3 regions of the Burkholderia sp. APQ4-4ca genome follow, and region 2 is predicted to be linked to each of the others. Evidence: riboswitches for the same ligand, from Rfam matches in the RefSeq annotation. Region 2 holds a riboswitch; each other region holds the start of a gene.
The links. Region 2 has a riboswitch for cobalamin ahead of AC3IFE_RS04065 (CbtB domain-containing protein). Riboswitches for the same ligand answer to the same signal wherever they lie in the genome.

Region 1: another riboswitch for cobalamin. It lies ahead of cobG (precorrin-3B synthase); the one in region 2 lies ahead of AC3IFE_RS04065 (CbtB domain-containing protein).
Region 3: another riboswitch for cobalamin. It lies ahead of AC3IFE_RS07540 (TonB-dependent receptor domain-containing protein); the one in region 2 lies ahead of AC3IFE_RS04065 (CbtB domain-containing protein).

Annotation. Positions count from the first base shown of each region.
Region 1 covers NZ_JBYQCG010000059.1:207,888-211,156, forward strand. The annotation lists gene AC3IFE_RS02745 (precorrin-8X methylmutase) at 1-532, opposite strand, end outside; gene cobG (precorrin-3B synthase) at 525-1,886, opposite strand; cobalamin riboswitch at 1,994-2,184, opposite strand; gene AC3IFE_RS02755 (hypothetical protein) at 2,286-2,627, shown strand; gene cbiE (precorrin-6y C5,15-methyltransferase (decarboxylating) subunit CbiE) at 2,751-3,269, shown strand, end outside.
Region 2 covers NZ_JBYQCG010000063.1:5,088-8,356, reverse strand. The annotation lists gene AC3IFE_RS04075 (LysR family transcriptional regulator) at 1-568, shown strand, start outside; gene AC3IFE_RS04070 (CbtA family protein) at 591-1,313, opposite strand; gene AC3IFE_RS04065 (CbtB domain-containing protein) at 1,327-1,536, opposite strand; cobalamin riboswitch at 1,570-1,708, opposite strand; gene AC3IFE_RS04060 (histidine phosphatase family protein) at 1,758-2,348, shown strand; gene AC3IFE_RS04055 (inorganic phosphate transporter) at 2,515-3,269, shown strand, end outside.
Region 3 covers NZ_JBYQCG010000072.1:331,302-334,570, reverse strand. The annotation lists gene AC3IFE_RS07545 (threo-3-hydroxy-L-aspartate ammonia-lyase) at 36-1,010, shown strand; cobalamin riboswitch at 1,242-1,434, shown strand; gene AC3IFE_RS07540 (TonB-dependent receptor domain-containing protein) at 1,652-3,269, shown strand, end outside.

The DNA of each region.
Region 1 (3,269 bases), on a different contig from region 2:
TGTCGGCGTCGAGCGCCGCCTTCGATTCGGCCGCGCCGATGAAGCCGACCGGGAAACCGAGGATCAGCGCGGGGCGCGGCGCGCCGGCATCGATCATGTCGAGCAGGTGGAACAGCGCGGTCGGCGCGTTGCCGATCACGACGACGCTGCCCGCGAGATGCGGACGCCACAGTTCGAGCGCGGCGGCCGAACGCGTGTTGCCGACGCGTTGCGCGAGGTCGGGCACCTCCGGCTCGCCGAGCGTGCAGATCACGCGGTTGGCCGCGGGCAGCCGCGCGCGCGTGATGCCTTCGGCGACCATTCTCGCGTCGCACAGGATCGGCGCGCCGGCCGCGAGCGCCGCGCGGCCGGCCGTGCCGGCGCCGACGGAAAAACGCAGGTCGTACACGACGTCGACCATCCCGCTCGCGTGGATCACGCGTACCGCGAGTTTCTCGAGATCGGGCGGCACCTGCGACAGGTCGGCCTCGGCGCGGATCGTCGCGAACGACTGGCGGTAGATTTCCTGCCCGTCGCGAATGTAGTCAAGCATCGGTGGTGTCCTGGCTGCGCCGCGCGTCCATGAGTCGGACCGCGGCCTGGTCAATCGTCAGACGGCGCGCGAGCGGGGCGCCGAGGCCCGCGGCCGCGTCGCGCCGATAAAGGTCGTAGTGTTGGGGCGCCACCGCGACGAGCGTATGCGTGGCAGCGTGCGGCAGCGCGCAGTGGCGTTCGCAACCGGTCAGATGCACGTCGAGCGGATGGCCGATGCGCGCGGCAAGCACGCGCGCGTCGTGTTTCGTGTCGGCGCGCGCTTTCGCGCAGCCCGCGCTGCCGGTGCAGGCAACGAGGGTCGCCAGCGGGTCGGACGCCGCGCACACGAGGCCGAGCGACGCGAGGGCTTCGCGCGTCGCCGCCGCACGCTCGTTCGGCACGCCGTGCATGAACACCCCTTGCCACGGCGTCATCGACAGCGTGCCGTCGCCGTCGGCTTCGGCCAGCGCGGCGAGCCGCTCCAGTTGCGCCGCGTCGAGCCGCCCGAGCGCGAATTGCGCGCCGACGCTGCAGCGCGCCGCGTCGCGCGACGGGTATGCGCCGAAACGCGACGCGGGGTCGGCACGCGTGCGTCGCCAGCCGGCGAGCGTCGGATCGGCCGCGAGCGGGAAGGGCAGGTAGCGTTGCGCGCGCTCGAGCAGGGCGGGTTCGCCGCACGTCGACAGCAGCGCGCGCATCCGCGCGACGTCGGCCGGCGCGAGATCGAGGAACGCGAGCAACAGCGCGCGAACCAGTGCGACGCCTTGATCGATCGACACGTCGACCGACGCGGGCCGGTCGTGGTGCGCCACCGGCGGACAGCCGGCCAGCCCCGCCGCGAGACGTACCGCGCCGTCGCCGCGACGCCACGCGGCGAGCCAGATGTCGTGCGGATGATCGAGCGCCGCGACCGCTTCGCCGCCGTCGAGCTGGATCGAGAATTTCGGCGACAGTTCGCCGCGGCGCGGCTCGCTCGCGAGCATGTCGAGCAGCGGCACGGCGAGCGCACGGCTATCGACGAGCGCGGCCGGGTCGTGCCCGGCGAGCGGGCTGAGCAACACGTTGCGGACGTCGTCGCTCGCCGCGAGCGCGGCCGCATCGACGGCGGTATTGTCGGCGCTCGTACGCGGGCCGAGCCCCGCATCGAGCAGCGCGCGCGCGAGCGCATCGGCCGCGCCGTCGCGAATGCCGCGCAACTGGAGATTCGCGCGATTGGTCGCATCGATCTCGCCGGAGCCGTACCGGCGCGCGGCGGCGGCGATCGCGCGCGCCTGGCGCGCGTCGAGCCGGCCGCCCGGCAACTTGATCCGGCACAGCCCGCCGTCGGCGGCCGCGACCACGCGCACGAGCCCCGGGCAAGCCGACGGGCGCACGACGGGCGACGCAGGAATCGAATCGGGGGCGGAACTCAACGGGATACCGGAACAGTGTGGCGCCGCGGCCAACGCATCGGTACACCCCGCCCGACGCCGACTGGCACGCACGCACTTTCTGGCCGGCAGGTCTCCTGGCTGACAGGTCGGCGCCTCCTCCCGGCCTTCCCGGTGAAACCAGTGGCATGAGGGGGAGATCGGCTCGCTGTCTACAGTTGCGGGGGCAGCCACAGCGGCGCGCGGTGCGCCCTGTGTTCCCTCTTCGGCCCCGAAGGGCACCGGCGAACGAACGGCCGTAGGATACCCGATTTTCGCGGCGATCCTGCATCGGCGGTGTGCGCTGCAACGGTGTCGCAGCATGGCTGTGACGACCGGCGTGCGGTTGCGCGGATGGTACGATTGGCGGCTCGACATTCGATCGGCGCGACGCCGGTATCCGCGATGATGAAACTCGGCAGGACGGAGCTGTTCGGCATCGGAATCGCACTGGCCTTGCTGGGCCTCCCCGCATGGATGATGCTCGCGGGCATGCTGATTCCGTTTGCGCCGTCCGCCGAATGGCCGAAGAATGTCGGGCTCGCCGGCCTCGCGGCGCCGATCGCGGCAGGTGGAACCTACCTGTTCAGGAAAGGCGGCGTGCGACCGCTCGCATGGCTACTGCTCGGCTGGCTGCTGGTCGCGGCGATCGCCGGACTGTATCTGGCGATGGTGATGTGGATCGGCGGCACGCCGCGCGGCTGACCAGGAGCGTGGCGGCATCGTCCGTGGCGCCAATGCCGCGGCACGGAAACGGATCGATGCGCGGCAGCTCGGCGGCTGCGCATCGCTACACACGGTATGAAATCGAACGATGGGGAAGGGTGCATGACGGCGTGGCTGACGGTAGTGGGCATCGGCGACGACGGTTACGCGGGGCTCGGGCGCCACGCGCGGCGCGCGTTGCTCGACGCGACGCATGTGGTTGGCGCGAAACGGCATCTCGACATGCTGCCCGCGCGGCTGCGCGCCGCGCGCGAAGCATGGCCGTCGCCGTTCGACCTGTCGGGGCTGCTCGCGCGCCGCGGCGCGCCCGTGTGCGTGCTCGCGAGCGGCGACCCGATGCTGTTCGGCGTTGGCGCGACGCTCGCCCGCGAGCTTTCCCCGGACGAATGGCGCGTCCTGCCGGCGCCGTCGTCGCTGTCGCTCGCGGCCGCACGCCTGGGCTGGGCGCTGCAGGACGTCGGTGCGGTCTCGCTCGTTGGGCGTCCGCTCGCGACGCTGGCCCGCCACCTGCTGCCGGGCCGGCGCCTGTTCGTGTTGAGCGCCGACGGCCGCACGCCGGCCGCGGTCGCCGCCGAACTCGCCGCCCGCGGCTTCGGGCCGACGCGCATCAGCGTATTCGAA
Region 2 (3,269 bases):
CCTGTCGCGCTGGCCCGACGTCGACGTGGACGTGAAGCAGCGCTTCCAGTTCGGCGGCATCGGCGCGCTGTTCGGTTACGACATCGACGTGCTCGTCACGCCCGATCCGCTGAACAAGCCGGGGCTGCGCTTCGATCCCGTGTTCGACTACGAACAGGTGCTGGTGGTCGCGGATTCGCACCGGTTCGCGAATGCCGACTACGTGACGCCCGAGCAACTGACCGACGAGATCCTGATCACGTACCCGGTCGAAACCGATCGGCTCGACATCTACAACCAGTTCCTGACGCCAGCCGGCATCGTGCCGAGGCGGCACAAGTCGATCGAGACGACCGACATCATGCTGCAGATGGTGGCGAGCGGGCGCGGGGTGGCCGCGCTGCCGCGATGGCTCGCCGACGAGTACGCGGACCGGATGCCCGTCGTGCCGGTCAAGCTCGGCAAGCAGGGCATCGCGAAGCAGATCTTCCTCGGCATCCGCGAAGCGGACGCAGCGATCGACTATCTGGCCGCGTTCGTCGCGCTGGCGCGCGAATCGACGTGGAGCGCGCCGCGCATGCTGCGCTAGGCGCGCCCGGTTGCCCCGCGCGTCAGGCGGCGCGCATGCCGGCGCGTTCGGCGCGCTCGACCCATGCGCCGAACAGCAGGCCGATCGTCGTCCACATGATCACCTGCATGCCGATGGCCGCGACGCGAAACTTCCACAGCAAGGCCGCCGGGAAATCGGCCGGCAGCTCGCTGACCGACGGCAGCCCGATCTGCACGGCCGCGATGATCGCGACGAACACGAGCCCGGCGACGATCGACGCGTTCCACTGGCCGAGCTTCGCCAGCAGATGGCGGCGCACACCGACCGAGAACACCATCGTCGCAACCGAAATCGCGATCATCAGGAAGAACAGACCCGTGCGATAGCCGATCGTGTCGGGGTCGCCGACCGACGGCGGATTGGCCGGGTACTTGAGGTTCGGCACGATCACGAGCGCGACGAACGCCGCCAGCGCGAGCCACGCGGCCAGCGGCCGTGCCGGCAGGCGGCTGCCGCGCCCGTACGCATACGCGAAGACCAGCGAGAACAGCCCGCCGAATGCCGCGCCGTAGGTCACGACGCCCGTCAGCAGCCCGAGGCCGGCCTGCGTGTGGCGGCTGACCAGCTCGGGTTCCGGCGCCTCGCCTTGCGCGGCGGCGTTTTTTTCTTCGAGGGAGATCGCCTGATCGACTTGCGGTTCGCCGACGATCCTGGCGAAACCGAACGTGAGGAGGCCTGCGGCGATGCCTGCGAGCATCCCGCGCATGAGCAGCTTTCCGACCATCGTAGGCTCCGCGTCAGTGGCAGGGAAAGCCGAGCAGATGGCGGCCGTCGTGGACGAATTCGTGTACGACCATGCCCGGCACGAGCGACGTCGCGCCCTGTTCCGCCCCGACGAAATACAGGGCGAGCAGCAGGATCAGGCCGACGAACACGGCCCAGGGCAACAGCTCGCGGACGGGGATGGGTGCCGGCACGACCGCCGGCTTCAGCACTGCTTCGCTCATGGATGCACCTCAGGGGAATCGCGCCCCGACAAATGATGGATGGGTACGAAGGCAGGTCTGGCTTCCGGGATCGTCGATTCCCCGGTTACAGTGGCGCGACCGCGCCGGAATTGCACCGGCTTCCACGCTTCGTATCGGGCGAATTGTACGCGCGAACGTTCGCGTATTGAAGCGATGACACACGGGTCGGCGCGCCCCGCTCCGGATCATCCGACACCGACATGACCATGCCTGCCTCGCTCTGCCTGATCGCACACGCATCGACCCGCGCGATGCGCACCGGCACGTTTCCCGACGATGACCCGCTCGACGCGCACGGCCTCGCCGAAGCCGCCGCGCTGCGCGGCCGGTGGACGGGCGTTGCCGGCTCGCGCGTGCTGTGCAGCCCGGCACGCTGCGCAACGCAGACCGCCGAGGCGCTCGGGCTGCACGCCGACATCGACGCCGCGCTGCGCGACATCGACTACGGCAACTGGCGCGGCAAACGGCTGCACGATCTCGCGCGCGACGTGCCCGACGAACTGGCCGTGTGGATCGGCACGCCGTCCGCGTCGCCGCATCGCGGCGAATCGTTCGACGCCGCCGCGCATCGGGTCGGCACATGGTTGGACGGATTGCCGCGTGATCGCGACGTCGTCGCGATCACGCATGCGCCGATCGTCCGCGCGGCCATCGCGCATGTGCGGCGGATGAGCCTCGAAGCGGCCGCGCGTCTCGACGTCGCGCCGCTGTCGCGCACGACGTTCGTCGCGTCGCCGGGCGGCTGGACGTTGGCCGCGACGGCCGACGACGTGCGCAATACCCGCGCGTAAACCGCTGTCGTGTTCACTATGTGAGCCGACGATGCGAGCCCCGCGCTTCGCAGGCAGCCGCTCGCCTTACATCCCTGTAAGACACGCCGTTCGTCGTCCCGACTGTCATCAAACTGACTGCTAGCCGCAGCTAGGATCGGACGCGGTTCCCTCACGAGATGCCGTCATGAATCAACCTGCTTCATCCGCCCCGAACAATCCGGGCTCCGTCGCACGCACCCGGCAGATCGGCTATGCCGCGTTCGTGCTGGTGCTCGTGCTCGGCGCTGTCTATATCGCCACGCACCTGGTCGACGATCTGGCGCCGGTCCGCGAAGGGACGCTGTTCCCGTACCTGCTGCTCGGCGCCGCGCTGCTGATCGCGCTCGGCTTCGAATTCGTCAACGGCTTCCACGACACCGCGAATGCGGTCGCGACCGTGATCTATACGCACTCGCTGACGCCGAACGTCGCGGTGATCTGGTCGGGCATGTGGAACTTCCTCGGCGTGATGGTCTCGAGCGGTGCCGTCGCGTTCGGCATCCTGCAGTTGCTGCCGGTCGAGCTGATCCTGCAGGTCGGCAGCGGCTCGGGCTTCGCGATGGTGTTCGCGCTGCTGATCGCCGCGATCGTCTGGAACCTCGCGACCTGGTATTTCGGGTTGCCGTCGTCGAGCTCGCATACGCTGATCGGGTCGATCATCGGCGTCGGGCTGATGAACCAGCTGATGCACGGGCCATCCGGCACGAGCGGCGTCGACTGGGGTCAGGCGCTCGGCGTCGGCAAGTCGCTGCTGTTCTCGCCGATCGTCGGCTTCCTGTGTGCGTCGCTGCTGCTGCTCGTGCTGAAGGCCGTCGTGCGAATTCCCGAGCTGTACAAGGAACCGCCGAAGGACCAGCCGCCGCCGTTCTGGATTCGCTGCCTGCTGATCCTCACCTGCAC
Region 3 (3,269 bases), on a different contig from region 2:
TCCCGTCGACCGACTTTTTCCATCCTCGAGCAACCATGAACGCTTCCGCTCTCCCCACGTACGACGACGTCGCCGCCGCCGCGGCCCGGCTCGAAGGCCACGCGCACCGCACGCCGGTGATGACGTCGCGGACGATCGACGACGCGCTCGGCGCGCAGGTGTTCTTCAAGTGCGAGAACCTGCAGCGCATGGGCGCCTTCAAGTTCCGCGGCGCGTTCAACGCGCTGTCGCGCTTCAACGCGCAACAGCGACGCCACGGCGTCGTCGCGTTCTCGTCGGGCAACCATGCGCAGGCAATCGCGCTGTCGGCACGCATCCTCGGCATTCCCGCGACGATCGTGATGCCGCAGGACGCGCCGGCCGCGAAGATGGCCGCGACGCGCGGCTACGGCGGCAACGTCGTGACCTACGACCGCTACACCGAGGATCGCGAGCAGATCGGGCACGATCTCGCGGAGAAGCACGGACTCACGCTGGTGCCGCCCTACGACCACCCGGACGTGATCGCCGGCCAGGGCACCGCGGCCAAGGAACTGTTCGACGAAGTCGGCCCGCTCGACGCGGTGTTCACGCCGCTCGGCGGCGGCGGGCTGCTGTCGGGCACCGCGCTCGCCACGCGTGCGCTGTCGCCGCATGCGAAGCTGTACGGCGTCGAGCCCGAAGCCGGCAACGATGCGCAGCAATCGTTCCGGTCCGGCACGATCGTACATATCGACACGCCGCGCACGATCGCCGACGGCGCGCAGACGCAGCACCTCGGCAACCTGACGTTCCCGATCCTGCGCCGCGACGTCGACGACATCCTCACCGCGACGGACGCGGAACTCGTCGACTGCATGCGCTTCTTCGCCACGCGCATGAAAATCGTCGTCGAGCCGACCGGCTGCCTGTCGTTCGCCGCCGTGCGCCGGATGAAGGATGCGCTGCAGGGCAAGCGCGTCGGCGTGGTGATCAGCGGCGGCAACGTCGATCTCGAGAACTTCTGCGCGCTGGTGTCGGCGCCGGCCTGAGCGACGCGGCGCGCATCGATAACGGCACGCGCCCGCCGTTGGCCCTAAGAGCGACGGAACGACGGCGGCTAGTTCCGGCGCGGCGGCATGCGTGTGAATCCGGCCGTTTCCTCGGACATGAAACGCTGCCCGCCCACCTCGAACGAAAGGATTTGGAAAGCCGCCGCCGGGCAATGACGTTTTTTCGCATCCGCGCGCGGCCGGACGATTGACGTGCCCGAGCGCACGCCATTACCCTTGCGCGCTGATGGTTCCCGGAGACGGGATCAAAAGGGAACGCAGCAGGGGCAACGCCCCGAATCTGCGGCTGCCCCCGCAACTGTGAGCGGCGAATCCGTGCCACCGCATGCCACTGGGAAACCGGGAAGGCCTGCACGGATGACGACCCGCGAGCCAGGAGACCTGCCATCGACCCGAGGTCCACGCAGCCGCACCGGGCGGGGTGTCCCGATGCGCCTGGCACCGCCCCCGGCGGTCGCCCGTTGCATGGACGACCCGACCTCAGGATCCATCAGATGTCCATCGTTCCCGAATCCGCTTCCCGACCGGAAGCGTCGCACCGACGCGCCGTCGGCACCCCCAACCTGCCCGCTCTCCGCCCGCGATCGCCGTACACGTCACACACTTTGTTCCGCCGCCTCATGAACGTTCGTCACCTGCTCGCCACGTCCGCCGCCACCGCGCTGCTTTCCCCGCTCGCCCATGCCGCCGGCGACACGACGCTCGCGCAGCCCGCCGGGCCTGCGGAAGGCGCCGACCTGCCGACGATCAGCGTGACCGACACGCGGCACCTGCCCGAATCGTTCGACCGCCGTTACGCGTCGACGCAGGTGCTCACGCGCGAGGATCTCGACCGGCTGTCACCCGCCGACCCGAGCATCACGCAGGCGCTCGCGACGCTGCCGGGCGTGACCGTCACGCAGAACGGCGGGCCGGGCTCGTCCGCGTCGGTCAGCATCCGCGGTTCGTCGGCGAGCCAGGTCGCCGTGTTCATCGACGGCATCCGGATCGGCTCGCCGACCACCGGCATCGCGCCGTGGGCGGACCTGCCGACCGAAGCGTTCGAGCGCGTCGAGGTGATCTCCGGCCCGGCCGCCGCGTCGTTCGGCAACAACGCGATGGGCGGCGTCGTGCAACTCTTCACGCGCCGCGCCGCCAGCCAGCCGAACCGGACCACCGTGTCGTTCGGCGGCGGCTCGAACAAGACGTTCGACACGCAGTTCCGCACGTCGGGCACGGTGCCGTCGACCGGGCCGCTGGCCGCGCTCGGCGGGCTCACTTATTCGCTCGGGCTGCACGACTACAACACGACCGGCATCGATGCGACGCGGCCGTTCTTCTACGGCCACGAAGACGGCCGCAATCCGTATCACGCGCAGGATCTGGACGCGCGGCTCGGCTACGCGCGCGACAACTGGTCGATCTCGACGTTCGCGCTGTACCACCGCTCCGATCTGTCCTACGACAACAGCGGCTACGTCAATCGCGAACTCGATCACCAGCTGACGACCGGCGTCGCGTTCCATCTCGACATCACGCCCGATACGCAGTTCGACCAGTCGTTCGGCTATGCGAACGACCGCCAGTTCATCTACGCCGACAACCCCGCCCTCGCGACCGACCAGATCAATTCGCAGCGGATCAGCACGTCGACATCGCTGACCCATCAGGAGCACGGGTTTCACCTGTTCGGCCTGCCGCTGTCGGGCGAATCGAAGCTCGCGTACGACTTCACGCGCGAGCAGGCATTCCTGCCGGTCGACATTCCCGGCGGCGTGCCGACGCGCAACGATTCCGCGTTCTCGCTGCATCAGTCGGCGACGCTCGGCCGCGTGACGATGTTCGTCGCCGGCCGACACGAGATCATCGCCGGGCAAGCGGTGAACACCGGCAATGCCGCGCTGTCGTGGGCGATCACGCCGGTCTATACGGCGCGCATGTCGTACGGCAATGCGTTCCGCCTGCCGACCTTCAACGACCTGTACTACCCGGGCTACGGCAATCCGAACCTCAGCCCGGAACGCAGCACGTCGGTCGAGGCCGCGCTCGATGCGAACACGGCGTACGGCACGTTCACCGCGGCGATCTACGACACGCGCGTCAACAACCTGATCGCATACAACCCGGCGACGTTCTCGCCGATGAACATCGGCCGTTCGCACATTCGCGGCATCGACCTGTCGTACAAGGGAACGATCGGCCGCTCGACGCCGGTCAGCGTCGCGGTCGGCATCCTGAATCCGCAGGACGAAACGAACC